One region of the Streptomyces sp. 2-1 genome, then DNA from elsewhere that is predicted to be linked to it. Evidence: riboswitches for the same ligand, from Rfam matches in the RefSeq annotation. Region 1 holds a riboswitch; each other region holds the start of a gene.

Region 1 (7,544 bases):
CACCGGATGCCGAGGACGGCGGGCAGGCCAGCCAGGAGGCGAAGAGGCGTCCAACATCCGCTACCAGGTAGGGCGGTTGGAGCCCGGCGGATGACGACACCGTCCGATGCCCTCCGCCTCGGGACCATCCGAGGCGCAGGGCAGGCCGTGTCCCGGGCGGGCGGCCGCCGGCTCAAGTGATCAGCAACAACGCCACCCACATCACCACAGCCAGGCAAGGCAACACGTAAGTGATCAGGGTGATCGACAGTCCCCGTCTGCGGCCCGTCCAAGTCGACCATGTGGCCGCGTAGTCGGGGAGGCGTTCCAGCGCTCTCGCCTGTACGTGGCGGTAGTAGAGGCGGTGGCGGTGGCCGACGTAGAGCCAGGTGAGGGCCAGGACCAGGCCGAAGGCGGTCAGGACGCGGGCTGCCGAGAGGTGTTTCTCCGTGGTGAGGAGTGTCGTGTAGGCCACGGCGAAGAGTGACTGGCCCACCAGGAAGAGGTTGCCTCGCTGGAACAGCATCGTGTTCTCGTGCAGCGTGTGCTGCCAGAGTCTGCCGTCCTCCGCTATGCGCTGAGCCTCGCTGTCGTCCCCCATGTCTGCGTTCTGCCCTGTGGGCGCGCGGAGTCACCCCTTCCGTGTGCGGGGGCCGGGATCAGCCCGCCGTCAGCTTTGCCAGCGGCAGGGTGTGCTGGGTCTGGAGGACCTTCGCGCGGAGGTAGCGGACGTTGTGGGCCGTGGTGAAGACGCCCGTCGGGACGCGGTGGCCGACCGTGATGCCCAGGTCGCGGAGCTGCTCCGCCTTGTCGGGGTTGTTGGAGAGGAGGTCCAGCTCCGTGATGCCGAGGGCTCGCAGCATCTGGGCCGCCGCCGTGTAGTCACGGGCATCCTCGGGAAGGCCCAGGGCCGTGTTCGCGGCGTACGTGTCGAGGCCTTCGTCCTGGAGGGCGTACGCGTCGAGCTTGTTGTAGAGGCCTATGCCCCGGCCCTCCTGGCGGAGGTAGAGGAGCACGCCGCCGCGGGTCGCGATCTGTTCGACCGCCTCGCGGAGCTGGGGGCCGCAGTCGCAGCGGGACGAGCCGAAGACGTCGCCCGTCAGGCACTCGGAGTGGAGGCGGACCAGGGGCGTGGCCGAAGGGGTGCCGAGGATCATCGCCACGTGTTCCTGGCCGTCGGTCAGGCCGTGGAAGGTGACCAGCTCGGCGTCGACGCTGTAGCCGTCGTTGAAACGCAGCGGCACCCGGACGCGCGAGCGCTGGGTGGCGGCGGGGTAGTCGGGCATGCGGTTCTCCCGGTCCGATCTCTCACCTGCTTCAGATTTGAAGCAGATCCTCGAATCGAGACACTACCCCATGCTTTAAAGTTGAAGCAACGGATTTAGGTGATTGTGGTGGTTCCGGTGGTTGCCATGAGGCCCGTGTGTCCCCGCGGGCCTCATGCGTCGCCCGTCGCCGACCCTCCCGCGCACGGGCTCGACCTGCGCCGCCACGGCACGTCGTCCGGGGCCGCCTGCGGGTCGTCCCCCTCCAGGCCCCGTGCGATCACCGTGCAGATCTCCTCCAGCTGCCCCACCTGCTCCGGGGTCAGCTTGTCGAAGAGCGTCGTGCGGACCGTCTCGACGTGGCCGGGGGCCGTGCGCTCCAGCAGGGCCATCCCCTCGTCCGTGAGGATCGCGACGCTGCCCCGCTTGTCCATGGGGCAGTCCTCGCGGCGTACCGCCCCGTCCTTCTCCAGGCGGGTCACCGCGTACGTCAGCCGGCTGCGGGTGATCTTCGTGCTCTCCGCGAGGTCCGTCATGCGCAGGCTGCGGCCCGGTGCCTCGGAGAGGTTGGCGAGGATGGAGTAGTAAAGGTGGGGCATGCCGGCCTCCTGCTGGAGCTGCCGGTCGATCGCGTCCTCCAGGAGATGGGAGGCGGCGATGTACGCGCGCCAGGCGCGCTGCTCCTCGGGGGTGAGCCAGCGGGTCGTCATGCCCCCAGTGTAGGTTTGTTTCAAACTTGAACCAAGCCCCGCCCGAGCCCAGTCCGAGCCCACCCTGAGCCCAGACCGTCGTCGTCCGGGCGACACCGGGCCGCCGCCCGGCCAAGCCCCCTGCTCTGCCTCCGAAAGCGAGCGCGTTCATGCCCCACCCCTACGTCCTGTTGTCCGCCGCCGTCTCCCTCGACGGCTGCCTGGACGACACCGGCCCCGGACGGCTGCTGCTCTCCGGACCGGCCGACTTCGACCGGGTCGACGAGGTACGGGCCGAGTCCGACGCGATCCTCGTCGGCGCGGGCACCCTGCGCGCCGACAACCCCCGGCTCCTCGTCAACTCCGCCGAGCGCCGCGCGGCCCGCGTCGCCGCCGGACGGCCCGAGTACCCGCTGAAGGTCACCGTCAGCGGCAGCGGCGACCTCGACCCCGACGCCAACTTCTGGTCCACGGGCGGCGAGAAGATCGTCTACACGACCGACGAGGGGGCCACCAGGGCCACCGAAGCGCTGCGCGGCCTCGGCGTCGACGTCGCGTCCGTGGGCCCCGACGTCGACTGGCGGGCCGTACTCACCCACCTCCACGACGTACGCGGCGTACGGCGGCTCATGGTCGAGGGCGGCGGACGCGTCCACACCCAGCTCCTCCGCCAGGGCCTCGCCGACGAACTGCAGCTCGCCCTCGCGCCCCTCGTCGTCGGGGAGCCGGACGCGCCCCGCCTGTTCGGGCCCGGCGACTATCCGGGCGGCCCCCGCAACCGGCTGCGGCTGGTCGAGACGCGGCCCGTGGGGGACGTCGTCCTCATGCGGTACGTCCCCACCGCGCCCGGCACCGGGACCGTACCCTCCGCCGCCGACCACCGATGGCTGGCCCTCGCCTGCGAACTGGCCGCCGAGTGCCCGCCCTCGCAGACCGCGTTCAGCGTCGGCGCGGTCGTCGTCGCGGCTGACGGTACGGAGCTGGCCCGCGGGTACTCCCGTGAGTCCGACCCCGTGTCCCACGCCGAGGAGGCCGCCCTCGCCAAGATCGAGCCGGGTGATCCGCGGCTCGCGACCGCCACCGTCTACAGCAGCCTGGAGCCATGCGCCCGCCGCGCGTCCCGGCCCGCGCCCTGCGCCCGGCTGATCCTCGACGCGGGCGTACGCAGGGTCGTGACCGCCTGGCGGGAGCCGGACACCTTCGTGGCGGGCGCGGACGGCAGCGGGCTGCTGGCCGCGGCCGGCGCCGACGTCCTGGTACTCCCGGAGTACGAGGCCGACGCGAAGGCGCCCAACCGTCATCTGACCTGACCTGACCTGACCGGCCCGTTTCCCGTCGGTACGGCCGATGCGCAGGCCGACCCGCACCGCCGATCGGCACGTTTCGTACCAAACCACCCGGTGAAGTGCGGGCGAAGTTAACGCGTGTGCTTTGGGTCCCGCGGATGGCGTACAGTGGTCTTAACGACGCGGGGTGGAGCAGCTCGGTAGCTCGCTGGGCTCATAACCCAGAGGTCGCAGGTTCAAATCCTGTCCCCGCTACTGAAGGCCTGAGGCCGGAATCCGATCAAGGATTCCGGCCTCAGGTGTTTCCCGGGCATCTCCTCGGGTGTTCGGGCGGGCAGGCGTCTTCACCCGCCCGGTCCTCGTCCGCTCGCCCGCCACCCCCGCTCCCGGAAGCCTGGACAGGTGGAGGAGCAGGAGCCGGTGCGGGTCGAGCCCGTGGACGTCGAGCCCGTGGAGAGAACCGCCTCGTACCAGCGCACCCTCGTCCGCGCGCTGCCGGCGCTGCTGATCGTCGCGGGTGTCTGTTACGACCTGCTCACCCCGCAGGACTTCACCGCGGCTCCCTTCTTCACGGCCGCCGTGCTCATCGCCGCACCCCTCTTCTCGCTCGGCGCCACCGTGTGGACGGGCATCGCGGCGACCGTGGGCATGGCCCTCGTGCACCTCAGGTTCGCCTTCGACGCGGGCGCGGTCACCGAGGTCCTCACCGTGGCCACGGCCGCCGTGCTCGCCGTCGGCATCAACCGGCTCGTGGGACGCGGCAACGCGCGCCTCGCCACCGCCCGCGAGATCGCGGAGGCCGCCCAGCGGGCCGTACTGCCCGAACCGGCCGCGCGGATCGGTGGTCTCGAGATCGCGGCACGGTACGAGGCCGCGCAGGAGGGCGCGTTCATCGGGGGCGACCTGTACGCCGTGCAGGACACCCCGCACGGCGTACGGCTCCTCGTGGGCGACGTACGGGGCAAGGGCATGGGAGCGGTCGGCGTCGTCGCCGTACTCATCGGGGCCTTCCGGGAGGCCGCCGAGCAGGAGGCGAGCCTGGAGGCGGTCGCCCAGCGGCTGGAGCGGGCACTCGCACGCGAAGGCGTCCGGCGCGACATCATCGCGGTCTTCGAGGACTTCACCACCGCCGTGCTCGCCGAGATCCCGCACGGCACCCCGGTCGTACGCCTCGTGAACCGCGGCCACCCCGGGCCCCTTCTGCTGTACGGCGACGGAGAGGTACGTACGCTCTCCGCGCCGGAGCCCGCGCTGCCGCTCGGGACGGGGGAGCTGGGGGCCTGGCCCGACCGCGCGCAGGAGGAGGAGTTCCCGGGCGGGGCCATGCTGCTCTTCCACACGGACGGGCTGTCCGAGGCGCGGGACCGGCGGGACGTCTTCTACGATCCGGCGCGGCGGCTGGCCGGGCGGGTCTTCCCCGGGCCCGACGCGTTGCTCACCGCGGTACTGGACGACGTCCTGCGGCACACCGGGGGCGGTGCCGCCGACGACATGGCACTGCTCGCGGTGCGGCGGCCGTGAGGGCACGGCACCACATGTGATGGCGGCGGGCGTGAGATGCGTCGCTCTTTCGGCGGGCCATATCACCGTTCGTAGTCGAACGGCGTCCCTCCGCTCAACAACTGACGCACCATCAACAGGACTGCTATTCCTGAATGTCGATCAACTCGCCCGATTTACCCCGCTCATGACCTGTAAGTCCAGGCCAAGAGCCGTAACGATCATCAGGAACAGCTTGGAATCCGGTGCCCGGGTCTATTAACGTTCGATAACGCAGCGCGGTCGTCCCAGCCGTCACAAGAGTCGGCTCCGTGCGCACGCGCCGAATCCCGCAAGGGAACCGGGGAACCACCACTTGGGGTGAATCGCTCGTCTTCGCGGTGTAGCGCACCGCGGTTGACGCGCGTAGGAGACCTTCCTGCTCCGAACCCGTCAGCTAACCCGGTAGGCGAGAAGGAAGGAAAGGAGTGCGCCTACGTGGCGTCCAACCGGTCTGCCCTCACACCCTCGTTCGTACCGGATGAGTTGACGGGTGAGTCCTCGGGTGAGAAGAAGCCCGACACATTCGCCTACGGCGCTCGTAAGGACGAGGAGACGTGGGAGGTCTGGAACCCCAGCGCGGAGACCGTCCTTCCCGTCCGCGGCCGGCACCGCGTCGCCAAGCAGCGCGGCGGTGGACTCGCCCGTAGCTCGACCGTTCTGGGCGTCGGTGTCATAGCCGCCGTCGGTGCGGGTGGCATGGCCACCGCGCAGACCGGCAAGCCCCCGGTGTCGATCTCGATCCCCGACCTGCCGAACGTCGGCTCGCCGTTCTCGGACGACGACGCCCCCGAGGGCTCCAGCACTCCGATCACCGCCGTCGGCCTCACCGCCGCCGACGCCGAGGAGGGCAACTCGGACGCGGGCGAGGCCCTGCGCGCCCGCATCATGCTCCAGGCCGAGCGGCAGCAGGACCAGGTGGACCGCGAGGCCCAGCGGGCCGCCGAGGCCGCCGCCGCGAAGAAGGCCTCCGACCAGGCCGCCAAGGAGCGGGACGCCGCCGAGGCCAAGGTCGCCGCCGCCAAGAAGAAGGCGGACCAGGAGGCCAAGGAGAAGGCCGAGGCCGCGCGCCTCGCCGAGCTCGCCAAGCAGTTCACGCTGCCCACCTCCTCGTACACGATCACCTCGACCTTCGGGCAGTCCGGTGCGCTGTGGTCGTCCGGTCAGCACACGGGTCTGGACTTCGCCGCTCCTACGGGTACCCCGATCAAGGCCGTTCACAGCGGCACGATCACCGAGGCCGGCTGGAACGGCTCGTACGGCTACCGCACGGTCCTCACGCTCGACGACGGTACGGAGCTCTGGTACGCGCACCAGTCGTCGATCGGTGTCAGCGTCGGGCAGAAGGTGGCCACCGGCGACATCATCGGCCGCGTGGGCGCGACCGGCAACGTCACCGGGGCGCACCTCCACCTGGAGGTCCACACCAGCGGTGGCGACGGCATCGACCCGATGGCGTGGCTGCGTGGCAAGGGGCTCACCCCGTAAGGGCTCACCCGGTAAGGGCTCACTTCGTAAGAGCTCACTTCGTAAGAGCTCAACCGGTACGCCGGTAAGAAGGGCTTGAGAGGTTCCTGGGTGCGGAATACGGCCGTCCGGTACGGCCGTTGACCCACCCATGACCTCTCTCCGCAAGCTGGGTTCGTCCGATCTCGACGTCTTCCCGCTCTCCCTCGGCGGCAACGTCTTCGGCTGGACCGCCGACCGGGCGCAGTCCTTCGCCGTGCTCGACGCGTACACCGCCGCGGGCGGGAACTTCGTCGACACCGCCGACACCTACTCGGCCTGGGTGCCGGGCAACGAGGGCGGTGAGTCGGAGACCGTCCTGGGCGACTGGCTCGCCGCGCGCGGCAACCGCGCCGACGTCGTCGTCGCCACCAAGGTCGGTGCGCACCCCCGGTACAAGGGTCTGTCAGGGGCGAACATCAAGGCCGCGGCCGATGCCTCCCTGCGGCGGCTGAAGACGGACTACATCGACCTGTACTACACCCACTTCGACGACCCGTCCGTGCCGGTCGAGGAGATCATCACCGCCCTGGACGAGCTCGTCCGCGCCGGCAAGGTGCGCGCGATCGCCGCGTCCAACCTCTCCCCCGAGCGGCTCCAGGAGTCCCTCGACCTCTCCGACCGCGAGGGCCTTGCGCGGTACGTCGCGCTGCAGCCCCGGTACAACCTCGTCTCCCGCGACTCGTACGAGGGTCCGCTGCGTGACGTCGCCTCCCGGGCCGGTCTGGCCGTCGTCCCCTACTCCTCGCTCGCCTCGGGCTTCCTCACCGGCAAGTACCGGGCGGGTTCCGTCGTCGACAGCGCGCGGGCCGGGTCCGCGGGGGCGCATCTGGAGTCCGAGCGGGGGCCGCGGGTGCTGGCCGCGCTCGACGAGGTCGCTCGGGAGCGCGGGGTCGAGATCGCCACCGTGGCCCTGGCCTGGCTGGCCTCCCGGCCGACCGTCGTCGCGCCGATCGCCAGCGCTCGTACGGTCGAGCAGCTTCCGGCGTTGCTGGGGGTGGCCGGGCTCGTCCTCACGGAGGGGGAGCTGGGGAGGCTCACCTCGGCTTCTGGCTGAGGGGTGGGGTGGGGTTGGGGGTGGGGATTCGTCTGGGGTTTGGGCTGGGGGGGTGCGGTTGCGTTTTTGGGTTCGCGTTGTGGTTTGGGGTCGCGCCTATTACGAGCGGTACGGGTTGTACGTGTACGGCGTTGGCGCCGGGTAACCGTAGCCCTGCCACTGCGGTGCCACCGGTGCCGGAGCCGTCGCCCGGGCCGCGTACAGGAGGGCCGGGCGGGCCGGT
Region 2 (7,544 bases), 4.0 Mb from region 1:
ACAGGACCTCTCCCGGAGGAGCGTGTGTCATGACCCGACCGTCCGCCCGCTATGTCCTGCCCGAGTTCACCGAACGCACCAGTTCGGGAAGCCGGACCATGGACCCGTACTCGAAGCTGCTGGAGGAGCGGATCGTGTTCCTCGGGACGCCGATCGACGACGTATCGGCGAACGACGTGATGGCGCAGTTCATGCACCTCGAGTACCAGGCGCCCGACAGGGACATCTCGCTCTACATCAATTCACCCGGCGGCTCGTTCAGCGCGATGACGGCCGTCTACGACACGATGCAGTTCGTCAGCTGCGAGGTGGAGACCATCTGCCTGGGGCAGGCGGCGTCGGCCGCGGCGGTGCTGCTCGCGGCCGGCACACCGGGCAAGCGGTACGCGCTGCCGGGCGCCCGCGTGCTGATCCACCAGCCGTCGTTCTCCGAGCCCGTCCAGGGACAGGCGTCCGACCTGGCCATTCAGGCCGACGAGTTGATGCGTACCCGTGGGCAGTTGGAGGAGATGCTCGCCCTGCACACGAGCCAGAGCCGAGAGCGGATCGGTGCCGACATCGAGCGGGACAAGATCCTGGACGCGCGGGCGGCGCTGGAGTACGGACTGATCGACCGGATCGTCGCAAGCCGGAAGTCCACCCAGAGCGCACCCGGCGCGAGGTGAGCGGCCCGATGCTCCCACCCGAGTTGCCGCCGCTGCCGGCCCTGACCCGCGCCGAGGCCGAGCTGATCGACCGTTACCTTGAAGTGGTGGACCTGCTCGGCCGGATCAACCCGGCCCATTCCGGGGACACCTACCGGGGGCTGCGCGCCGCCCAGGCCCTGGTCGGCAAGGCTGCCGCGCTGCGTGACGCGCTGGCCCTGATGCATCAGCGCGGGGAGCACGAGGTGCACGCGCCGACCCTGGCGCGGGCGCTGCGCGTCCTCGACGGTGAGCGCCGAGCGGGCCGGATCGCGCTACCGCCGCGCTCCGACAGCTGACGTACCGCCACGGACCCGGCGTCACGCAGGCATCTGACGAGACGTCCGGGTCAGGGTTCAAACGGCCCGAAAGGCGTACCACCGAACAGCGTAGCCAGAGCTGCTTTTACAGGCCCGTGGGAACTGCGCAACACGCGTAGTCTCCGTACGGAATTAGACGTTCCGGTGCTGGTACGAGGGTCGTCGACCCCCTGGACGCCCTCCCGTTGGAATGGCTGTCCACCCGAACGGGTGAGTGGTGAGTAAGCCCACAAATCGCCGATTCCGCTCGGCTTTTGGGACATCCGTGCGTCAAGATCCCTTCCGACGACAAGCCCCCGCCACAAGCGGCGGGGCGATCCGGGCGGACGCCGAGTCCTGCCGCCGCACGGATGACCGGTCGACAGAAGTGGATCGGCAGGAGTGGAGGACCCAAGCACGACGGGTCGCCGGAACGGTCACGCCATGACCGGGCCGAGCAGCCCTTGGGGTGAAGCCGCGTCAGCGGCCGGGCAACTTCGCCAGCCCGAATCCGACAGGTCATCCTTCACAGGCGGCTGACGAAGGGTTGCGCATGACTGCGCTCAATCGTGTCCCGTCGCTGTTCAGCAGGGCCGGTACCGCATCGGCTCTCACCATCGCCGCTGTAGGCGGTGGCATAGTGGCCCCCGGATTCACCTCCGGCGCGGAAGCGGCCACACCCGCGACGAAGGCACTCCAGGTAGCGGCCTCCAAGAAGGGCTCCCCGTACAAGTACGGAGCCGTGGGGCCCAAGCGCTTCGACTGCTCCGGCCTCACGCTCTACTCGTTCAAGAAGGCGGGCAAGTCCCTGCCGCGTACGGCCGCCGCGCAGTACAACAAGACGAACCATGTCTCCGCTTCGAACCGCAAGCAGGGGGACCTGGTCTTCTTCCACTCGGGCCGGAACGTCTACCACGTCGGCATCTACGCCGGGAAGGGACGGATCTGGCACTCCCCGAAGACCGGGGAAGTGGTGAAGCTCCAGAAGATCTGGACGAAGAGCGTCTGGTACGGCCGGGTCAGGTGACCCGCCCGGGAGGGGGCCGCGGTGATCGCCGCGGCCCTCTCTCGTGGCCCGGAGCGTGATTTTCGCGGCTGAGTGGTTACTCCTTCACCCATGGGCGAACCGCATCACCACGAGGAACGCGACGAGACCCGGCTCGAGCGCGCCGACCGCAACTTCAACGAACTGCTCCAGGAACTGCGGGTCACGCAGACCGGGGTGCAGATCCTCTTCGCCTTCCTGCTCACCCTCGCGTTCACCGCGCGCTTCCCCTCCCTGGACTCGTTCCAGCGGGCCACGTACGTCGTCACGCTGCTGCTGTCCGTACTGGCCGCCGCCCTCTTCACCGCCCCGGCCGCGCTGCATCGCCGGCTTTTCCAGCAGGGCGCCAAGCCGCAGGTCGTGAACGCCTCCTCGCATCTGGCCCAGATCGGGCTCGGCGTGCTCGCGCTCGCCCTCTCCGGTTCGGTCATGCTCGTCGTGGACGTGGCGACGGGCCGGGCGGGCGGCATCGCGGCCGGCGCGACCACCCTGGTCGTCTGCGCGGGGCTCTGGGCGCTCCTCCCCCACCTGATGCAGGGTTCCGCCGACAAGGACTAGCGGGCCCCTTCACGCCGCCAACGGTGCCGGGACGAGCCCGACGCCGAGCAGGACGAGCGCGGCAGCGACCTCGATGGCCCGGGCACGGCGCTCAGTCCGCTCTCACAGGCTGCACCGGCGCCGTCCAGGGCAGCATGATCGAGACCGTCTTGCCGCCCTCTCTGGTGGGCCGGACCGTCAGCTTGCCGCCGCACTCGACCGTCAGCCAGCGGACGATCACCATGCCGCGGCCGTTGTCCTGCTGGACGGCGGCGGGCAAACGTTTCGGGAAGCGCGGGTGACTGTCGGTCACGCCGATACGCAGTTGTTCGTCGCGGTCGAGTTCGATGTCCACCGTGAAGGTGGGCGACTGCCCGAACGTGTGCTGTACGGCGTTGGTGGCGAGCTCCGAGACGATGAGCCGGACCGTGTCGGCCGCCTCCGTGTCGGATGGAAGTCCCCATTCGGCCAGCACGTTCATGACATAGGTGCGGGCGGCGTAGACCGAGGCGGGATCGCTCGGCAGAGTGACGGATGCTTCCTGGTGGTCTGCCATGGCGAGGTCGTCCCTTTCCCACGGGACCGGAGTCCGACACGAAGCGGATGACTTCGAGTACGGTCCCGGACTGGTGCTTGCGCCAGAGTGCCACTACCTCGGCGTTCACGGTGCCGATCCACCGAGATATGCATATATCTGTCGCTCGAAGCGGTGAACTCTGCGACGGCCGACCGTATTTGGGCGGGGGGCCGGTTTGTCCTCTACGGTCGGCGTGACGCCGGACGATATAGCGCCGGCGCGACGGTCGGAAGGAGACGGCCATGCAGTACGGTCCCGCTGTGCGCCGCCGGAAACTCGGCGCCGAACTGCGTACCCTGCGTGCCCGTGCGGGCCTCAAGAGCGGCGAGGCGGCCCGGCTCGTGGGCTGGCACCAGTCGAAGGTGAGCCGGATCGAGACCGGCCGCAGCGGGGTGAAGCCGACGGACGTGGAGCTGCTCCTCGACGCCTACGAGGTCCGGGACGCGGAGCTGCGCGAGTTGCTCGTGGTGCTGGCGGGCTCCGACGACAACGGCCGCCACCACTGGTGGCACGCCTACCGGGGTCTTCTGCCGTCCACCTACAGCGACTTCATCAGCCTGGAGTCGCAGGCCAGCGTGATGCGCACGCTGGAGAACTCCGTCGTGCCGGGGCTTCTGCAGACACCGGAGTACGCGCGTGAAGTGACCCTGGCGGCCGTGGACGGGGCGCCGGACGACAAGGTCGACGCGCTGGTGGAGGTGCGTCTCGCCCGCCAGCACGTGCTGCGTTCGAATCCACCGCTCCAACTGAGTGCGGTTCTCGACGAGGCGGCCCTACGACGGACGGTCGGCGGACCGGCGGTCATGGCACGGCAGTTGGAGCACCTCGCAGAGGCCGCGCAACTCCCTCACGTGCGGATTCAGGTGCTGCCGTTCGGAGTTGGAGCTCATGTCGGCGTCACCGGGCCCTTTGTTATTTTTTCGTTTCCGAGCAGATCTGATCTGGATGTGGTTGTTCTAGACCACTTGACGAGTAGCCTCTATCTCGAACGGAAAGAAGACCTTCAGGCCTACAGCGAGGCCTTCGACTCCCTTCAGGTCCACGCCCTTTCGCCCGAGGAAACGTTGGATTTCATCGCCGGTGTAGCTCACGGCGCATAAGGAGGCACCATGCCCGCCCTGCCTCGGCCCCTACCTTCGAGCACCCGTCTGCACGGTGTGCGGTGGCAGCGCAGCAGCCGCAGCACGGGAATGAACAACTGCGTCGAGACGGCCCGTCCGGCCTCCGGACCGTGGGCCGGACTGCTCGCGGTGCGCGACTCGAAGAACACGTCGGGACCCGCCCTGCTCTTCGCCCCCGCCGCCTGGGAGGGTTTTATCGCCGCGCTTCGATGATCAGGCGTACGGCACGGTCGAGTTGCCCGTCGGTGAGGTCCGCGCGGGCGGTGAGCCGCAGCCGTGAGATGCCGTCGGGCACCGACGGGGGACGGAAGCAGCCGACGGCGAGACCGGCCTCGCGGCAGTCCGCGGCCCAGCGCACGGCCCGCTCCGGGGAGGGTGCCCGCACGGAGACGACGGCGGCGTCCGGTCGTACGGCTTCGAGGCCCTCGGCCGTCAGCCGTTCGTGCAGGGTGGTCGCCACGGCACGCGCGCGCGTGGCCCGTTCCGGTTCCCTGCGCAGCAGCCGCAGGGCCGCGAGGGCCGCACCCGCCGCCGCGGGGGCCAGACCGGTGTCGAAGATGAAGGTACGGGCCGCGTTGACCAGATGGTCGATGACGTGGGCCGGTCCGAGGACGGCGCCGCCCTGGCTGCCGAGCGACTTCGACAGCGTGACGGTGGTGACCACGTCCGGCGCGCCCGCGAGACCCACCGCGTGCGGAGCGCCGCGACCGCCTTCGCCGAGTACGCCGAGACCGTGCGCGTCGTCCACGAGCAGGGCGGCGCCGTACTCCCGGCAGGCGGCGGCGAGTCCGCTGAGCGGGGCCGCGTCGCCGTCGACCGAGAAGACCGTGTCGGAGACGACGACGGCCACTCCGGCGTGCGTGCCCAGCGCCTTGCGCACGGCGTCGGGGTCGGCGTGCGCGACGACCTGGGTGGTGCCGCGCGCGAGACGGCAGCCGTCGATCAGCGAGGCGTGGTTGCCCGCGTCGGAGACGACGAGGGAGCCGTGCGGGGCCAGCGCGGTGACGGCGGCGAGGTTGGCCGCGTACCCCGACGAGAAGACCAGCGCGGACTCGAACCCGCAGAATTCGGCCAGCTCGCGTTCGAGTTCCGCGTGCAGCTCCGTCGAGCCGCTGACGAGCCGGGAGCCGGTCGCTCCGGCGCCCCAGGTCCGCGCGGCGCTCGCGGCCGCCTCGGTGACCTCGGGATGCCTCGCCAGGCCCAGATAGTCGTTGCCCGCGAGATCGAGGAGCGGGGAGTCGGCGGGGCGGGGGCGCAGGGTGCGGACGAGTCCGGCCCGGTGGCGCGCCCGCGCCTGCTCGTCGATCCACTCGAAAGGCGATCCCGACATATGTCCTCCGGGCCATGAGGTGAGGGTGTTCCATGGGGCGCCAACACATGACATTTCGCCTGGGCCGTCCCCACCTGCCTTTTGTAGGCAACGCACAGACCCTAGCCGGACCACCAGCCGCCCATGATGTGGCAATACCCACACGTCGAACGGCCTCTGTTGTCCGGTCCCTCCTTGGCCCGGCGCGGTCGGATAGGCCAGGATCGGACCTCATGGACCTGCTGAACACGCTGGTGGACAAGGGGCTTCGGCGAGAGCTGCCGACCCGCGAAGAGGCGCTGGCCGTACTGGCGACCTCCGACGACGAACTCCTCGATGTGGTGACCGCGGCCGGCAAGGTGCGCCGGCAGTGGTTCGGCCGACGGGTGAAACTCAACTACCTGGTCAACCTGAAGTCAGGCCTGTGCCCGGAGGACTGCTCGTACTGCTCGCAGCGGCTCGGCTCGAAGGCCGGGATCCTGAAGTACACGTGGCTGAAACCCGACCAGGCCTCCGAGGCCGCGGCGGCCGGGCTCGCGGGCGGCGCGAAGCGGGTCTGCCTGGTGGCGAGCGGACGCGGTCCCACCGACCGTGACGTCGACCGGGTCTCGGACACCATCAAGGCGATCAAGGACCAGAACGAGGGCGTCGAGGTGTGCGCCTGCCTCGGGCTCCTCTCCGACGGCCAGGCCGAGCGGCTGCGCGAGGCGGGCGCGGACGCCTACAACCACAACCTCAACACGTCCGAGTCGACGTACGGGGACATCACGACCACCCACACGTACGCCGACCGCGTCGACACGGTCCAGAAGGCGCACGCCGCGGGCCTGTCCGCCTGCTCGGGGCTGATCGCGGGCATGGGCGAGAGCGACGAGGACCTCGTCGACGTCGTCTACTCGCTGCGCGCGCTCGACCCGGACTCGGTGCCGGTCAACTTCCTGATCCCGGTCGAGGGCACACCGCTCGCCAAGGAGTGGAACCTCACCCCGCAGCGCTGCCTGCGGATCCTCGCGATGGTCCGGTTCGTCTGCCCGGACGTCGAGGTGCGGATCGCGGGCGGTCGCGAGGTCCATCTGCGCACGATGCAGCCCCTCGCCCTGCACCTGGCCAACTCGATCTTCCTCGGTGACTATCTGACCACCGAGGGCCAGGCCGGCAAGGCCGACCTGGAGATGATCGCGGACGCCGGGTTCGAGGTGGAGGGCGCGGGCCAAGTGACCCTTCCGGAGCACCGGGTCACCGCCGGCACGGGCGGCGGCTGCGATTCCCACGCCGAGGCCGGATGCGGCTCGCACGCGGACGCCGGATGCGGCTCCCACGAGGGCGGCGGCTGCGGCCCCTGCGGCTCGGCCGCCGACGAGCAGGCCCCCGCGGCGGCACGGGTCCCCGAGACGGCCCGCGCCTCCGACGCGCGTACGGACCTGGTCGCGGTACGCCGCCGGGGTGCCGGAACGGACCTCGCGCCCAATGCCTGACCCGCACGTGTCCGGCCTCTCCGGATCCGGCCTCTCCGTGCCCGAGCTGCTGGAGCTCGACCGGCGGCACGTCTGGCACCCGTACGGGCCGATGCCGGGCCGGCAGGAACCGCTGGTCGTGGAGTCGGCGAGCGGGGTGCGGTTGCGCCTGGCCGGTACGGGCACCGAGCTGATCGACGGCATGTCGTCCTGGTGGTCGGCGATCCACGGCTACAACCACCCCGCGCTCAACGAGGCGGCCCGCGACCAGCTCGGCCGGATGAGCCACGTGATGTTCGGCGGGCTCACGCACGAGCCCGCCGTACGGCTGGCGAAGCGTCTTGTCGACATGTCGCCCGAAGGGCTCGAGCACGTCTTCCTGGCCGACTCCGGCTCGGTGTCGGTCGAGGTCGCGGTCAAGATGTGCCTCCAGCACTGGCGTTCTCTCGGCCGCCCGGGCAAACAGCGCCTGCTGACCTGGCGCGGCGGGTACCACGGCGACACCTGGCAGCCCATGTC
Region 3 (7,544 bases), 2.0 Mb from region 1:
ACTTCTTGGCCACCGCGGCCAGTTCGGAGGACACGAGCTTGCGCAGCTCGGAGTCCGACTCCAGGATGCCGGTCAGCTCGTCGATCTCGCCGTTGAGCCGGTCGCGCTCGGTCTCCAGCTCGATGCGGTCGAACTTGGTGAGCCGGCGCAGCGGCGTGTCCAGGATGTACTGCGTCTGGACGTCGCTCAGCGAGAAGTGCTCGATCAGGCGCTGCTTGGCCTGCGCGGAGTTCTCACTGGAGCGGATGAGGCGGATGACCTCGTCGATGTCGATCAGGGCCACCAGCAGGCCCTCGACCAGGTGCAGCCGGTCGCGCTTCTTGGTGCGGCGGAACTCGCTGCGGCGGCGCACGACCTCGAAGCGGTGGTCGAGGTACACCTCCAGGAGTTCCTTGAGGCCCAGCGTGAGCGGCTGGCCGTCCACCAGCGCCACGTTGTTGATGCCGAAGGACTCCTCCATCGGCGTCAGTTTGTAGAGCTGCTCCAGGACGGCCTCCGGCACGAAGCCGTTCTTGACCTCGATGACCAGGCGCAGGCCGTGGTTGCGGTCGGTGAGGTCCTTGACGTCCGCGATGCCCTGCAGCTTCTTCGAGCCGACCAGGTCCTTGATCTTGGCGATCACCTTCTCCGGGCCGACGGTGAACGGCAGCTCGGTGACGACGATGCCCTTGCGGCGCGCCGTCACGTTCTCCACGGCCACCGTCGCGCGGATCTTGAAGGTGCCGCGGCCCGTCTCGTACGCGTCCCTGATGCCGGTGAGGCCCACGATGCGGCCGCCCGTGGGCAGGTCGGGGCCCGGGACGTGCTTCATGAGCGTCTCGAGATCGGCGCCGGGGTGGCGGATCAGGTGACGGGCGGCCGCGATGACCTCGCCGAGGTTGTGCGGCGCCATGTTCGTCGCCATGCCGACCGCGATGCCCGACGAGCCGTTGACCAGGAGGTTCGGGTAGGCGGCCGGGAGGACCGACGGCTCCTGCTCCTGGCCGTCGTAGTTCGGTGAGAAGTCGACCGTGTTCTCGTCGATCGACTCCGTCATCAGGGACGTCGCGTCGGCCATCCGCGCCTCGGTGTACCGCATGGCGGCCGGCGGGTCGTCGTTGCCCAGCGAACCGAAGTTGCCGTGGCCGTCGACCAGGGGCAGACGCATGGAGAAGGGCTGGGCCAGGCGGACCAGGGCGTCGTAGATCGACGCGTCGCCGTGGGGGTGGAGCTTACCCATGACCTCGCCGACGACGCGGGCGCACTTCACATAGCCGCGGTCGGGACGGAGGCCCATCTCGTTCATCTGGTAGACGATGCGGCGATGCACCGGCTTGAGGCCGTCGCGGGCGTCCGGCAGGGCTCGGGAGTAGATGACCGAGTACGCGTACTCGAGGAAGGAGCCCTGCATCTCGTCGACGACGTCGATGTCGAGGATGCGCTCCTCGAAGTCGTCTGGCGGCGGGGTCTTCGTGCTGCGGCGGGCCATCGCTGCTGCGACTCCTTCACAGTCTCTGCCGGGGCATGAACGGGTTCTGACGGGCTCCATTGTGGACCGGCCCACTGACAACGTGGACCACGACCCGTCCGTACGGGCCTCCCGAGCCGTGTCTCCGGCTGCCCCAACAGGCGTGGCGGGCCGCCTTCTCGGCCTTTTCCACAGGCCTCGGAAGCGGCGAATCCGCGTGCCCGCACAGGGCTTCGGAGGCCGTGCGGCCGCACGAGCGTACGGGCTCCCGGCGCTGCCCGCGTTCTCGCTCTCGGCGTACGCGCCGCGGGAACTTCGCCAGCTGTCCGCGCGCTTGCATACAGTGGCATGACTAGCAGGAATTCAGCAGTTTTCCGCGATCGAAGGGACGTACATGCCCATGGGTCACACGGCCACAGCTGAGGCCGGTTCCGGCGGCCTGACAGCGACCGAGCACCGCCTGGCCAACGGCCTGCGTGTGGTGCTCTCCGAGGACCACCTGACCCCGGTCGCGGCGGTGTGCCTCTGGTACGACGTCGGTTCGCGCCACGAGGTCGAGGGCCGCACCGGACTTGCCCACCTCTTCGAGCACCTGATGTTCCAGGGCTCGGGCCAGGTGAAGGGCAACGGCCACTTCGAACTGGTGCAGGGCGCGGGCGGTTCGCTCAACGGCACGACCAGTTTCGAGCGCACCAACTACTTCGAGACCATGCCCACCCACCAGCTGGAGCTCGCCCTCTGGCTGGAGGCCGACCGCATGGGCTCGCTGCTCGCCGCGCTCGACGACGAGTCCATGGAGAACCAGCGGGACGTCGTCAAGAACGAGCGCCGGCAGCGTTACGACAACGTCCCCTATGGCACCGCTTTCGAGAAGCTGACCGCCCTCGCCTATCCGGAGGGCCACCCTTACCACCACACCCCGATCGGGTCGATGGCCGACCTGGACGCGGCCACCCTGGAGGACGCCCGCGCGTTCTTCCGCACCTACTACGCGCCCAACAACGCCGTTCTGTCGATCGTCGGAGACATCGACCCGGAGCAGACGCTCGCCTGGGTCGAGAAGTATTTCGGCTCGATCGCGGGCCACGACGGCAAGCCCGCCCCGCGCGACGGTTCGCTGCCCGAGACCATCGGTGAGCAGCTGCGCGAGGTCGTCGAGGAGGAGGTCCCGGCCCGCGCGCTGATGGCCGCCTACCGGCTTCCGGAGGACGGCACGCGCGCGTGCGACGCGGCGGACCTGGCCCTGACCGTGCTCGGCGGCGGCGAGTCGTCCCGGCTCTACAACCGGCTCGTACGCCGCGACCGCACCGCCGTCGCGGCCGGGTTCGGCCTGCTGCGCCTCGCGGGAGCGCCCTCCCTGGGGTGGCTCGACGTGAAGACGTCCGGCGACGTCGAGGTGCCGGTGATCGAGACCGCCGTCGACGAGGAGCTCGCCCGGTTCGCCGAGGAGGGCCCCACCGCCGAGGAAATGGAGCGCGCCCAGGCCCAGTTGGAGCGCGAGTGGCTGGACCGCCTCGGCACGGTCGCGGGCCGCGCCGACGAACTGTGCCGGTACGCGGTGCTGTTCGGCGACCCGCAGCTCGCCCTCACCGCCGTCCAGCGCGTCCTCGACGTCACCGCCGAGGAGGTCCAGGAGGTCGCCAAGGCCCGCCTGCGCCCCGACAACCGCGCGGTGCTGGTCTACGAGCCGACCGTCGCCGAAGAGGCCGAAGAGACCGTCGCCGAAGAGGCCGAAGAGACCGACGCCGCTGACGACACCGACGAGGAGGCGGCCAAGTGACCGAGCTCGCCACGATGGAATTCCACCCGCAGCCCCAGGCCGGCGAGGCCAGGCCCTGGGCCTTCCCGGCCCCCGAGCGCGGCGCGCTCGACAACGGCCTGACGCTGCTGCGCTGCCACCGCCCCGGCCAGCAGGTCGTCGCCGTCGAGATCCTCCTGGCGGCCCCGCTGGAGGCCGAGCCGCAGGGCCTGGACGGCATCGCCACGATCATGGCGCGTGCCTTCACCGAGGGAACCGACAAGCACTCCGCCGAGGAGTTCGCCGCCGAGCTGGAGCGCTGCGGCGCCACCCTCGACGCGCACGCCGACCACCCCGGCGTACGGATCAGCCTCGAAGTCCCCGTCTCCCGGCTCCCCAAGGCGCTCGGTCTGCTCGCCGACGCCCTCAGGGCACCCGCGTTCGAGGACAGCGAGATCGAGCGGCTGGTGCGCAACCGGCTCGACGAGATCCCGCACGAGACCGCCAACCCGGCCCGCCGCGCCGCCAAGGAGCTCTCCCGGCAGCTCTTCCCGGCGACCTCGCGCATGTCGCGCCCGCGCCAGGGCACCGAGGAGACGGTCACCGCGATCGACTCGGCGGCCGTGCGCGCCTTCTACGAGAAGCACGTACGCCCCGCCACCGCGACCGCCGTCGTGGTCGGCGACCTCACCGGCGTCGACCTCGACGCGCTGCTCGCGGACACGCTCGGCGCCTGGACGGGATCGCAGGCCGAGGCCCGCCCCGTTCCGCCGATCACCGCCGACGACACCGGCCGCGTGATCATCGTCGACCGTCCCGGAGCCGTCCAGACGCAGCTGCTCATCGGCCGTATCGGAGCCGACCGGCACGACCGCGTGTGGCCCGCCCAGGTGCTCGGCACGTACTGCCTCGGCGGCACCCTCACCTCACGCCTGGACCGCGTCCTGCGCGAGGAAAAGGGATACACCTACGGTGTGCGGGCGTTCGGCCAGGTGCTGCGCTCCGCGCCGGACGGGACGGGCGCCGCGATGCTCGCCATCAGCGGTTCCGTGGACACCCCGAACACCGGCCCGGCGCTCGACGACCTCTGGAAGGTGCTGCGCACCCTCGCGGCCGAGGGCCTCACCGACGCCGAGCGCGACGTCGCCGTGCAGAACCTGGTGGGCGTGGCGCCCCTGAAGTACGAGACGGCGGGCGCCGTCGCGGGCACGCTCGCCGACCAGGTCGAGCAGCACCTGCCGGACGACTTCCAGGCGACGCTGTACCAGCAGCTCGCCGCGACCGGCACCGTGGAGGCCACCGCGGCCGCCGTGAGCGCCTTCCCGGTGGACCGTCTGGTGACCGTCCTCGTCGGTGACGCCGCGCAGATCGAGGAGCCGGTCAGGGCCCTCGGAATCGGCGAAGTCAGCGTCGTGACAGCGGAGTAGAGCGCGCAGTAGAAGGCGCAGTGGAACCGGGCCGTTCCGCTGAGAACCCAGGTGACGGAAGAGTCGCCTGGGTTCTCCTTTTGCCCGGACTTCATCACCCGAACCACTGGTTGTCCGTATTGATAGGGAGGTTGCGTGTCTGCCCTGTGGCATGCGCCTCAAAACCCTTGATCCGTTTGTTGATTGAAAGACGCCCCGCTTAGCGTCGGTCCGGCTGTTCGTCAGGCAGTGCGCCGCGCCCGCGGCACCGGACAGTCATCGCCGAGTCCCCGTACGGCGCGAGCCAGGGGAGCCGGGGACCCATATGAAGTCCCTGGGGTGAATCGGACGCCCTTCCCGAAGGGGGTCCGTAGGAGACCTTCCTGCTCCGAACCCGTCAGCTAACCCGGTAGGCGAGAAGGAAGGAAAGGACCAGCCACTTCATGGCGTTCACTCGCGCCACCGGGAAGCACCGTCGTCCCAGCCGTATGAAGCGCACGACCAACCGGACCGTCGGCGTCGCCGCACTCGCCACCACCGGTGTGGTCGGCACCCTGGCTGCTCCCGCACTCGCCGCCGAGAGCCCCGCCGAGCAGACCCTGACCCAGGCGATCACCATCGGCGACACGGTCGCCGACCAGATCGACGCGCAGGCCGCCGCCCAGCAGCAGGCCGCCGACGAGACCGCCGCCCGCGAGAAGGCCGAGGCCGCCGCCAAGGAGCGTGCCAAGGAAGCCGCGGAGAAGGCCAAGAAGGAGCGCGAGGTCAAGGCCCGCGCTGCCCGCGCAGCTGAGCGTGAGCGCCTGCTGAAGTCGTACACCGCGCCCATCTCCGGCTCGTATGTCTCCACCGGCTACAAGGCCGGCGGCGCCGTCTGGTCCTCTGGCAGCCACACCGGCATCGACTTCCACGCAGCCAGCGGCACCGCCGTCCACGCGGTGGGCGCCGGCACCGTCGTCGAGGCCGGCTGGGGCGGCTCGTACGGCAACGAGGTCGTCATCAAGATGAACGACGGCACCTACACCCAGTACGGGCACATGTCCTCCCTCGGTGTCTCGGTCGGCCAGACGGTCACCCCGGGCCAGCAGATAGGCCTCTCCGGGGCGACCGGCAACGTCACCGGGGCGCACCTGCACTTCGAGGCGCGGACGAGCGCGGAGTACGGCTCGGACATCGACCCGCTCGCGTACCTCCGCCAGCACGGCGTGAACGTCTGACGGCGGGCGCAAGCCCTCCCACGCGGCAGCCCTCCCACGCGACGGCTCTCCCGCGCGGCAGCTCTCCCGAAGGCCCCGGCTCACCGAGCCGGGGCCTTCGCGCGGTTCTGATCACTTCCTGATGGCTTCTCGGCCACTTCCCGGCCGACTTTGCACCGGACGACTGCCTGTTCAGAAGCCGGGTGTGTCCAAAAAATAGCCACGGATTCCGGTCCGCCATCGGAATTTCCCGTTCTCTGCAATAGAGTCACCGAACAAGCGTCAATCGACCGCGTTTCGCGGGGGTTAAGGCGGAGGTCCGGTCATGCGTATTCCCGCGCACTCGGTATGCACGGCGATCCGTGACGACATCGTCGCGGGTGTCTACGAGCGCGGCAGCCGGCTCACCGAAGAACTGCTCGCGCGCCGGTACGGCGTCTCGCGGGTCCCCGTGCGGGAGGCCCTGCGCACCCTGGAGGCGGAGGGATTCGTCGTCACGCGCAGGCACGCGGGCGCGTGCGTCGCGGAACCCACCGAGCAGGAGGCCGCCGATCTCCTGGAGATGCGCATGCTGCTGGAGCCGCTTGGGGCCGCGCGCGCCGCCCAGCGTCGCACCGAGGCGCACCTCAAGGTGCTGCGCGGCCTGGTCAGGCTGGGCCAGGAGCGGGCCAGGAGGGGCAACAGCGAGGATCTGCGCTCGCTCGGCGGCTGGTTCCACGAGACGCTCGCACAGGCCTCGGGGAGCCCCGTGCTGACGTCCACGCTCGCCCAGTTGCGGCACAAGATCGCCTGGATGTATTCGGTCGAGGCGCCCGCCCACCCCGCCGAGTCCTGGGCCGAGCACGGCGCCATCGTGGACGCCGTCGCGCGCGGCGACAACGACCGGGCCAGGGCGATCACGGCGCTGCACACCGAGCGGGCGATGGCCGCGCACCGGCTGCGCTTTCCCGGCGGCTCCGATCGCGCGGAGCGTGTGAGGACTTCGCAACATCCCGTAAACACGGCGGGCCTGCGGCATTAACAGTGGCGCCGTATACAAAGAGAGTTATTTGCAGGGGTCTATTTCTGCTGCCCCTTTTTTCACGTGCCGGGAATTTCCGCGCACGTGATTTCCGCATGCGCGGAACCAGGATGAGTGGAACGCGGTGCGCGGGCATCCCAAAAAGCCCGGACGATGCCCGAGAGTGCGGCGAAAAGCCGCGAGACGGTGTGACGCACGGGAAAAACAGTGCGTGAGGCCACAAAGCAGCGCGCGGCCTGCAGGCGGAAACGGCGGAGCCGCGTCACCCGATACGGGTCGACGCGGCTCCGCCGTACGTGGTCCGAGAGATCAGACGGTCTCGGGGAGCTCCTCAAGGCCCTCGGCGACCAGCTTCGCCAGGCGGTCGAGCGCGGCGTCCGCGCCCTCGGCGTCGGAGGCCAGGACGATCTCCTCGCCGCCCTGGGCGCCGAGGCCGAGAACCGCGAGCATCGAGGCGGCGTTGACGGGGTTGCCGTCGGCCTTGGCGATCGTCACGGGGACGCCGGAGGCCGTGGCGGCCCGGACGAAGATGGAGGCGGGACGGGCGTGAAGGCCCTCGGCCCAGCCGACGTTGACGCGGCGCTCAGCCATGTGATGCTGCCCTTCAGGTGTCTCACGGTTGTCTAGACCATTGTTCCATATCGTGAAGCGTGCCCCGAGCGGCCGCGGAAACCGGGCCCGAGGCGGCTTCGGTCCCCCAAGACTGCCTCGCGCCCCTGCCGGACGCGAGCCCGCC
Region 4 (7,544 bases), 810 kb from region 1:
CCGCCCGCGGTCCGCCAGCAGCGCCGACCTGTCCGGCCAGCCGCTGACGTACGCGGGCGGCAGCGGAGGCGGCAGCGTGGGGCCAGGCATCGAATCCTTCGGGAGGGCGACGGCGAACCAGGCGGAACGGGACGGCAGAACGGGGTGGAAGAGAATGAAGCATGCGAGAGAGCGAGGCGAACGGGACCGAGCGGATCGCGACCGTGCGGTGCGGCATGTCGAACAGTGCCACGAGGACGCTACCTCGCCGCTGTACCCGCGCGACGCCCATCCACGCCAGTCCGACGCCCGAACGGCTTGAACTCCCCCGCTCCCTCCACCAATCCCTGCCTGTTCCACCCAACCCTGCCTGTTCGCCTGCCGGCCGGCTCACGCCACGCGCGTGGCCCCCGCGAACGGCATCTCGTCGATCGGCGCCACCCGCACCGGCGCCGACGGATTGGGCGCGTGGACCATCTGCCCGTTGCCCACGTACAGCCCCACATGGCTGATGCCCGAGTAGAAGAACACCAGGTCGCCGGGGCGCAGTTCGGACCGTGACACCCGCTGGCCCGCGTTGATCTGCGCGTACGTGGTGCGGGGCAGTTCGATCCCCGCGGCACGGTACGCGGCCTGCATCAGCCCCGAGCAGTCGAAGGCGTCGGGTCCGGTGGCGCCCCACACGTACGGGCTGCCGAGTTTCCCGTACGCATACGAAATGGCGTTCGCAGCACGGGAGTTGGGGGCAGCGGCCGACGAACCGGTGCTGCCGCCCAGATCGCGCGGGCCCGCGGCGGAACGTGAGGCGCGGGCGGTGTCCGCGTCGTCGGCGCCGATGCGGGCCCGGTCCGAGTCCGAGAGCCGCGACAGCAGATCCCGTGCCTCTCCCAGCTTCCCGGTGACGGTCGTCTTGTGCCGCTTCAGCTCCGCCTGCCGCTCCTTGAGCGAGGTGAGTTCGACGTGCGCGGCCCCGCGCAACTGCTCGATCTCGCGCAGCTGTCGGCGTACGCGCGACACCTTCGAGGCCTGCCTGCTGCCGGCCCGCTCGGCGAACGCGGCCCCGTCCAGGTACTGGTCGGGATCGGAGGAGAGCATGAGCCCGAGCGCGGGGTCGACGCCGCCGTCCCGGTACTGCGCGGCCGCCAGTGAACCGAGCGCGTCCCGCTCCGAGTTGAGCCGTTCCGTCCGGCGCGCGGCCTCGTCCGCCAGGGTGTCCAGGCGGCCCCGCGTCTTCGTCGACTTCTCCTTCGCGCCGTTGTACTTCTCGGTGGCGACCTCCGCCTCCTGGTACAACTTGTCGACCTTCGCCTTGACCTGAGCGGGTGTCAGCTCGGGAGCGGCGGTTCCCGTCCCCTCGAAGCCGGTCGCGCTCGCCGCGCCCGCCAGCGCGATGGTGAAGGCGGTGCGGGCCGTACTGCCGCCGACTGAGCGCTGTCTCGGCTTGCGGTGCGCTGCCACGTGCGATCCACGTCCTTCCGTACGGCCGCCGAGGAGTTGGTGCGTCCCGCGGCGGCGGCCCTCAGGGCCGGTTGCACGTCCGGCGGCGGCCCGCACAGGGGGAGCGGGCCGCCGCCGGACCTTTCTCGGCGGTGGTGTCCGGATGCCGCCCCTGACCCGGGCGGTGGTGGGGAGCCGGTCACCTGGAGAAGGACGCTAAACCTGCGACCGCGGCGGGGGTAACGGCATGTACGGAAGTGGTGGGACTCGGACATGAGCTGACCGGGTACGACCGCGATCCGGGCCCGGGGCCGCCGACTTGACGTGGTGCGGTGACCGATGCGCGGATTGTGGGGAAACGGGGGGCGACCGGGTGCTATGGGCTCCGCCGGAGCCGGGTATTCGAGGCGGGTGTGCGGGCCGGGGGCGGTGTGCGGTGGTACGGAGGCGTTTGGTTAGTGTCCGGAGCCATGGACGTACTCATTCATGTCTTCGTCGCCCTGCACATCATCGGCATCGCGTCCCTCCTCGGCGGCTTCCTCACCCAGCTGAAGGCCATGAGCGACGGCACGGCCCGCTTCAGCCCGGCCATGCTCCACGGCGCGCTGACGATGCTGGTCACCGGCGCGATCCTGGTCGGCCTCAACCAGGCCGACGACCAGACCGTCAACAACATCAAGATCGGCGTGAAGCTCGCCCTGCTGGTCGTGATCCTCGGCCTCGTGTACGTGAAACGGGACGAGGAGAAGGTGGAGAACAGCCTGTTCGGCCTGGTGGGCGGACTGACCACGGCGAACATCTTCATCGCGGTGCTCTGGACCTGAGCGGAAACGGGAGCCTGAGCGGAAACAGGAGAGGGCACACGCGCGTGTGCCCTCTCCCATTTCCACCCAGGTCTACGAAAGGCCCCTCACGAAGCCGAAGCCCCTCACGCCGGGCGCACCACGCTGTGGATCGGCATGTAGTAGATCGACTCCTCGCGGACGTACGCCCCCGGCTTGGGCGCGTGGATCATCATGCCGTCGCCGATGTAGATACCGACGTGGCTGATGTCGTCGTAGAAGAAGACCAGGTCACCGGGTTGGGCGCTGTTCACGGAGACCGTCGTGCCGGCCTTGACCTGGTCCCAGGTGGTGCGCGGGAGGGTGACGCCGGCGGCCTTCCAGGCGGCCTGGGTGAGGCCGGAGCAGTCGTACGAGCCGGGGCCGCTCGCGCCCCAGACGTACGGCTTGCCGATCTGGGCGCGGGCGAAGGCGAGCGCCTTGTCGGCCTTGGCGGTGGAGGCGGTGGAGCCGGACCCGGAGGTCCCTGAGGCGCTCCCGGAGCTCGTGGATGTCCCGGTGTCCTGCGCGGCCTCCTGGCGCCGCCGCTCGGCGTCGGCCGCCTGCTGCCGGGCCAGCTCGTCGGCCTTGCGCTGGGCCTCTTCCTGCTTCTGCCGCTCGATCGCGGCGAGCCGCGCCTTCTCCTCGGTGGTCAGCTTCGAGAGGAGGTCGCGCGCCGTGGCGAGCTTCCGCTGGACGTCCGCCTTGGACGTCTTCAGCGAGCTCTGCGTCCTGGTGAGCGTCTCCAGGCTCTCGGACGCCTCCTGCCGCTTCTCCGTCGTCGCGGTCTGCTGCGTCACGTAGTCGTCGACGGACTGCTTCTGGCGGCTGGTGAGCCGGTCCATCAGCTGGGTCTGGTCGAAGTAGTCCTGCGGGTTGTCCGCGAGGAGGAGGGAGGCGGTGTCGGGGGCGGCGGCCCCGGTGCGGTACTGCGCGGCGGCGAACGTACCGAGCTCCTCGCGCGCGTCGTTGAGCTTCTCCGTGCGGCGCGCCACGTCGTCGAGGAGGGTGTCGACGCGCTTCTTCTGCTTGGTGGTCTTCTCCTTGGCCGCGTTGTACTTCTCGCTGGCCGTCTCCGCCTGGCGGTAGAGGTCGCCGACCTTCTTCTCGACTTCCTCGAGGCTCGGCCTGGGCTCCTCGGAGGGCGACGCGTTCGCCGTCTGGGAGAGGAGGGCCACCGAGGTCAGGGCCGCGGTGGCGATGGCCGGAGTCCGTATGCCCATGGGACTGGGGGGCCGGGACCTGCGGTGTGGCGCCACGAGGGCGTCTCCTTCCGTCGTCCGCCTACCGAGTTAGCTGTCGGGTTCGGGCGGGTGCTCCGGAAGGTTTGCCCTACGGCCCGTTTCCCCGAAGGGAGTTGGACCGATTCACCCCAAGGTCGGTGGGTCCCCGGCTCCGTCGGCCACGAGGGCCTGCCGGACTCGGCGGAGGCCGCTCGGCCCGGCGTGTTCGCCGGTGCGGGTCGTGCGGCCCACATAAAAGTTAGCCAATTCGTGTGGCCCCTGTGAAGTTTGATGTGCGATATGCCCGATACATTTTCGTGACCTTAGCCTTGGACTCGATTCGCGATTGCCAATTCGGATGGTTCTGCCCCGAGTTGTCTACTAGGTGAAGCCCGCCCCACTGCAGCGCCCCTTCAGGGGCGCGGGGAACTGCGCACGCCAACCAAAGCCGACCCGCACCCACGACACACCGCTCCCGAATCCCAGCCGAAGCCGCAGCCAGACCACGTGATCACGGACCGCTGCAAACCCCCACCGGAGGGTGACGAAACTCAAGGCGAGCAGCCACGGAAACCCGCACCCCCGCGGAGCGACCCCGTCGAGTTTCCAAGGTGGCGGCAGGCTGTCAGTGGGGGCGCCTAGACTCGGAGAGCGATGAGCAGCCTCTTTGATGACAGCTTCCTGGCGGACCTCAAGCCCTCACGGGCCCACGAGGAGGAGCCCCCGCCGCCCGAGGACGAGCCCCCGCCGCCGCCGGAGGACCAGGGGCAGGAGTCGGAGCCCGTTCCGGACGATTTGTTCGGCGGCCAGTTCGACGTGCCGCCGAGCCGGGACGGGTACTACCGCGACGGCGCGCCCCGGCCGCACGTGGACCCGGCCGCGCTCCTGGACGGGCTGAACGAGAACCAGCGCGCGGCGGTGGTCCACCACGGCTCGCCGCTGCTCATCGTGGCCGGCGCGGGCTCGGGCAAGACCCGTGTGCTGACGCACCGGATCGCCCACCTGCTGGGCGAGCGCAGGGTGCACCCGGGCCAGATCCTCGCGATCACTTTCACGAACAAGGCCGCGGGCGAGATGAAGGAGCGCGTCGAGCAGCTCGTCGGCCCGCGCGCCAACGCGATGTGGGTGATGACCTTCCACAGCGCCTGCGTACGGATCCTGCGGCGCGAGTCGAAGCAGCTCGGCTTCACCTCCTCCTTCTCGATCTACGACGCCGCAGACAGCAAGCGCCTCATGGCCCTGGTCTGCCGTGACCTGGACCTCGACCCCAAGCGGTTCCCGCCCAAGTCGTTCAGCGCCAAGATCTCGAACCTGAAGAACGAGCTGATCGACGAGGAGGACTTCGCCGCCCAGGCCGCCGACGGCTTCGAGAAGACCCTCGCCCAGGCCTACGCGATGTACCAGTCCCGCCTGCGCGAGGCGAACGCGCTGGACTTCGACGACCTGATCATGACGACGGTCAACCTCCTCCGCGCCTTCCCGGACGTCGCCGAGCACTACCGCCGCCGCTTCCGGCACGTCCTGGTCGACGAGTACCAGGACACGAACCACGCGCAGTACGCACTGGTCCGCGAGCTCGTCGGCACCTCCGAGCACCCCGTGGACGTACCGCCGAGCGCGCACGACCTCCCGCCGGCCGAGCTGTGCGTGGTGGGTGACGCCGACCAGTCGATCTACGCCTTCCGCGGCGCGACCATCCGCAACATCCTCCAGTTCGAGGAGGACTACCCGAACGCGACGACGATCCTGCTGGAGCAGAACTACCGCTCGACGCAGACGATCCTCACCGCCGCGAACGCGGTCATCGAGCGCAACGAGTCGCGCCGCCCCAAGAACCTGTGGACCAACGCGGGCGCGGGCGCGCAGATCACCGGCTATGTGGCCGACACCGAGCACGACGAGGCCCAGTTCGTCGCCGACGAGATCGACCGGCTCACGGACGCGGGCGACGCGAAGGCGGGCGACGTCGCGGTCTTCTACCGTACGAACGCGCAGTCCCGTGTCTTCGAAGAGGTCTTCATCCGTGTCGGCCTGCCCTACAAGGTCGTCGGCGGCGTCCGCTTCTACGAGCGCAAGGAGGTCCGGGACGTCCTCGCGTACCTGCGCGTGCTCGCGAACCCCGAGGACTCCGTACCGATGCGCCGCATTCTCAACGTCCCCAAGCGCGGCATCGGCGACCGCGCCGAGGCGATGATCGACGCGCTCTCCCAGCGCGAGAAGATCAGCTTCGCTCAGGCGCTGCGCCGCGTCGACGAGGCGTACGGCATGGCGTCCCGCTCGACGAACGCCGTCAAGAAGTTCAACACGCTGATGGAGGACCTCCGCACGATCGTCGAGTCGGGCGCAGGCCCGGCGACGGTCCTTGAGGCGGTCCTCGAACGGACCGGCTACCTCGCCGAGTTGCAGGCCTCGACCGACCCGCAGGACGAGACCCGCATCGAGAACCTCCAGGAACTGGCCGCCGTGGCCCTTGAGTTCGAGCAGGAGGCCGGCGAGGGCGAGGCGCCGGGCGGGCTCTCCGCCTTCCTGGAGCGGGTCGCGCTCGTCGCCGACTCCGACCAGATCCCGGACGAGGAGGAGGACGGGTCCGGCGTGATAACGCTGATGACCCTCCACACCGCCAAGGGCCTCGAATTCCCCGTGGTGTTCCTGACCGGCATGGAGGACGGCGTCTTCCCGCACATGCGCGCGCTCGGCCAGGCCAAGGAGCTGGAGGAGGAGCGCCGGCTCGCGTACGTCGGCATCACGCGTGCGCGGGAGCGGCTGTATCTGACCCGGTCGTCGATGCGCAGCGCCTGGGGCCAGCCCTCGTACAACCCGCCGTCGCGGTTCCTGGAGGAGATCCCGGAGGCGCATCTGGAGTGGAAGCGCACGGGCTCCCTGGGCCCGGCGGCCTCCGGTCCGGTCTCCGGCGTGGCGGCCTCCCTGTCCTCCTCGCGCTCCCGCTCGGCGGCCTCGGGCGCGTCCGGCTTCGCCACCCGACGCGGCGCCACGGACAAGCCGGTGGTGTCACTCGCCGTCGGCGACCGCGTCACCCACGACCAGTTCGGCCTCGGCACGGTCGTCGGCGTGAAGGGCACGGGCGCGAACGCGGAGGCGACGGTCGACTTCGGCGAGGAGAAGCCGAAGCGGTTGCTGCTGCGGTACGCACCGGTGGAGAAGCTGTAGCCGTGGGGCCGGGGGGCTCCCCCCTCCGGCCTAGTGGGTCACATCGGGTGGGTCAGGTCGAGGGGCCTGGGCTAAGTCGGGTCGATGCCGTGGCTCCGCAGCCACGGCAGCGGGTCGATCGCCGAGCCACCACCCGGGCGCACCTCGAAGTGGAGGTGCGGACCGGTCGAGTTGCCGGAGTTCCCGGAGTACGCGATCGGGTCCCCGGCCTTCACGACGGCCCCCGAGGCGACCTTGTACGTGGAGAGGTGGCAGTACCACGTCTCCGTACCGTCCTTGGCGGTCACGATGACCATGTTCCCGTACGCGCTGTTCCACTGCGTCCGGACGGTCCCGTCGGTCGCGGCCATCACCGTCGTGCCGTACGAGACGGGGAAGTCGATGCCGGTGTGGACGGACATCCAGTTGATGCCGGCCTGTCCGTAGTAGGCACTGAGCCCGTGCTGCGCGACCGGCAGTGCGAACTTCGGCCGCAGCCGCTCCTTGCGGGCCGCCTCCGCCGCCGCCTTCTGCTTGTCGGCGGCCTGCTGGGCCTTCAAGTCGATACGTTCCTGCGTACGGCTCGCACGGTCGGCGAAGTCGTCCGCGTCGGCCGAGAGGTTCTCGAGCTGGGTGTCCAACTGGTTGTTCGCGGCAGCGGGCTTCACGGCGCCCGCGTCGGGTGCGGCGGCCGTCGTCCGTGCTTCGTCGTTGCTGCTGCTTCCGCCGGTCACGGACGCGGCGGCGATTCCGGCGACGCCCATCACACACGCCGAGGGCACGGCGACCGTCAGCAGGGCGGAACGCTTCGGCGGGGTGCGGCGGCGGGAACGGGGCGCGGAACGGCCGGCCGCACGTGACGCGGAGCGGCCGGCCGGGGCGGCGGTGGCGACGGAGGTGGTCTCCTCGACGTCGTCGGACGGTGCGGATTCGTCGT

Evidence for each region. A riboswitch is a leader RNA that binds a small molecule or an ion and turns the genes downstream of it on or off. The one in region 1 is predicted to bind cyclic di-AMP.
Region 2: linked by a shared signal. The riboswitch ahead of ACN20J_RS08965 (C40 family peptidase) and the one ahead of ACN20J_RS26660 (M23 family metallopeptidase) in region 1 are both predicted to bind cyclic di-AMP.
Region 3: linked by a shared signal. The riboswitch ahead of ACN20J_RS35450 (M23 family metallopeptidase) and the one ahead of ACN20J_RS26660 (M23 family metallopeptidase) in region 1 are both predicted to bind cyclic di-AMP.
Region 4: linked by a shared signal. The riboswitch ahead of ACN20J_RS30160 (NlpC/P60 family protein) and the one ahead of ACN20J_RS26660 (M23 family metallopeptidase) in region 1 are both predicted to bind cyclic di-AMP.

The regions. Positions count from the first base shown of each region.
Region 1 covers NZ_CP183383.1:6,006,572-6,014,115, forward strand. Annotated here, with positions in the region: gene ACN20J_RS26625 (hypothetical protein) at 1-71, shown strand, start outside; gene ACN20J_RS26630 (hypothetical protein) at 173-580, opposite strand; gene ACN20J_RS26635 (GTP cyclohydrolase II) at 639-1,265, opposite strand; gene ACN20J_RS26640 (MarR family winged helix-turn-helix transcriptional regulator) at 1,418-1,954, opposite strand; gene ACN20J_RS26645 (dihydrofolate reductase family protein) at 2,104-3,243, shown strand; tRNA gene ACN20J_RS26650 (tRNA-Met) at 3,401-3,474, shown strand; gene ACN20J_RS26655 (PP2C family protein-serine/threonine phosphatase) at 3,622-4,740, shown strand; cyclic di-AMP (ydaO/yuaA leader) riboswitch at 5,030-5,185, shown strand; gene ACN20J_RS26660 (M23 family metallopeptidase) at 5,197-6,246, shown strand; gene ACN20J_RS26665 (aldo/keto reductase) at 6,377-7,321, shown strand; gene ACN20J_RS26670 (PrsW family intramembrane metalloprotease) at 7,421-7,544, opposite strand, start outside.
Region 2 covers NZ_CP183383.1:2,038,292-2,045,835, forward strand. Annotated here, with positions in the region: gene ACN20J_RS08955 (ATP-dependent Clp protease proteolytic subunit) at 30-665, shown strand; gene ACN20J_RS08960 (hypothetical protein) at 674-982, shown strand; cyclic di-AMP (ydaO/yuaA leader) riboswitch at 1,321-1,532, shown strand; gene ACN20J_RS08965 (C40 family peptidase) at 1,536-2,009, shown strand; gene ACN20J_RS08970 (DUF6328 family protein) at 2,100-2,585, shown strand; gene ACN20J_RS08975 (ATP-binding protein) at 2,677-3,120, opposite strand; gene ACN20J_RS08980 (helix-turn-helix domain-containing protein) at 3,384-4,241, shown strand; gene ACN20J_RS08985 (DUF397 domain-containing protein) at 4,251-4,475, shown strand; gene ACN20J_RS08990 (8-amino-7-oxononanoate synthase) at 4,456-5,592, opposite strand; gene bioB (biotin synthase BioB) at 5,805-7,046, shown strand; gene ACN20J_RS09000 (adenosylmethionine--8-amino-7-oxononanoate transaminase) at 7,039-7,544, shown strand, end outside.
Region 3 covers NZ_CP183383.1:8,053,223-8,060,766, forward strand. Annotated here, with positions in the region: gene ACN20J_RS35435 (DNA gyrase/topoisomerase IV subunit A) at 1-1,468, opposite strand, end outside; gene ACN20J_RS35440 (M16 family metallopeptidase) at 1,848-3,227, shown strand; gene ACN20J_RS35445 (M16 family metallopeptidase) at 3,224-4,612, shown strand; cyclic di-AMP (ydaO/yuaA leader) riboswitch at 4,862-5,022, shown strand; gene ACN20J_RS35450 (M23 family metallopeptidase) at 5,035-5,808, shown strand; gene ACN20J_RS35455 (GntR family transcriptional regulator) at 6,113-6,808, shown strand; gene ACN20J_RS35460 (HPr family phosphocarrier protein) at 7,118-7,399, opposite strand.
Region 4 covers NZ_CP183383.1:6,816,056-6,823,599, forward strand. Annotated here, with positions in the region: gene ACN20J_RS30145 (hypothetical protein) at 1-90, opposite strand, end outside; gene ACN20J_RS30150 (NlpC/P60 family protein) at 370-1,437, opposite strand; gene ACN20J_RS30155 (hypothetical protein) at 1,887-2,240, shown strand; gene ACN20J_RS30160 (NlpC/P60 family protein) at 2,345-3,496, opposite strand; cyclic di-AMP (ydaO/yuaA leader) riboswitch at 3,503-3,674, opposite strand; gene pcrA (DNA helicase PcrA) at 4,115-6,628, shown strand; gene ACN20J_RS30170 (M23 family metallopeptidase) at 6,700-7,544, opposite strand, start outside.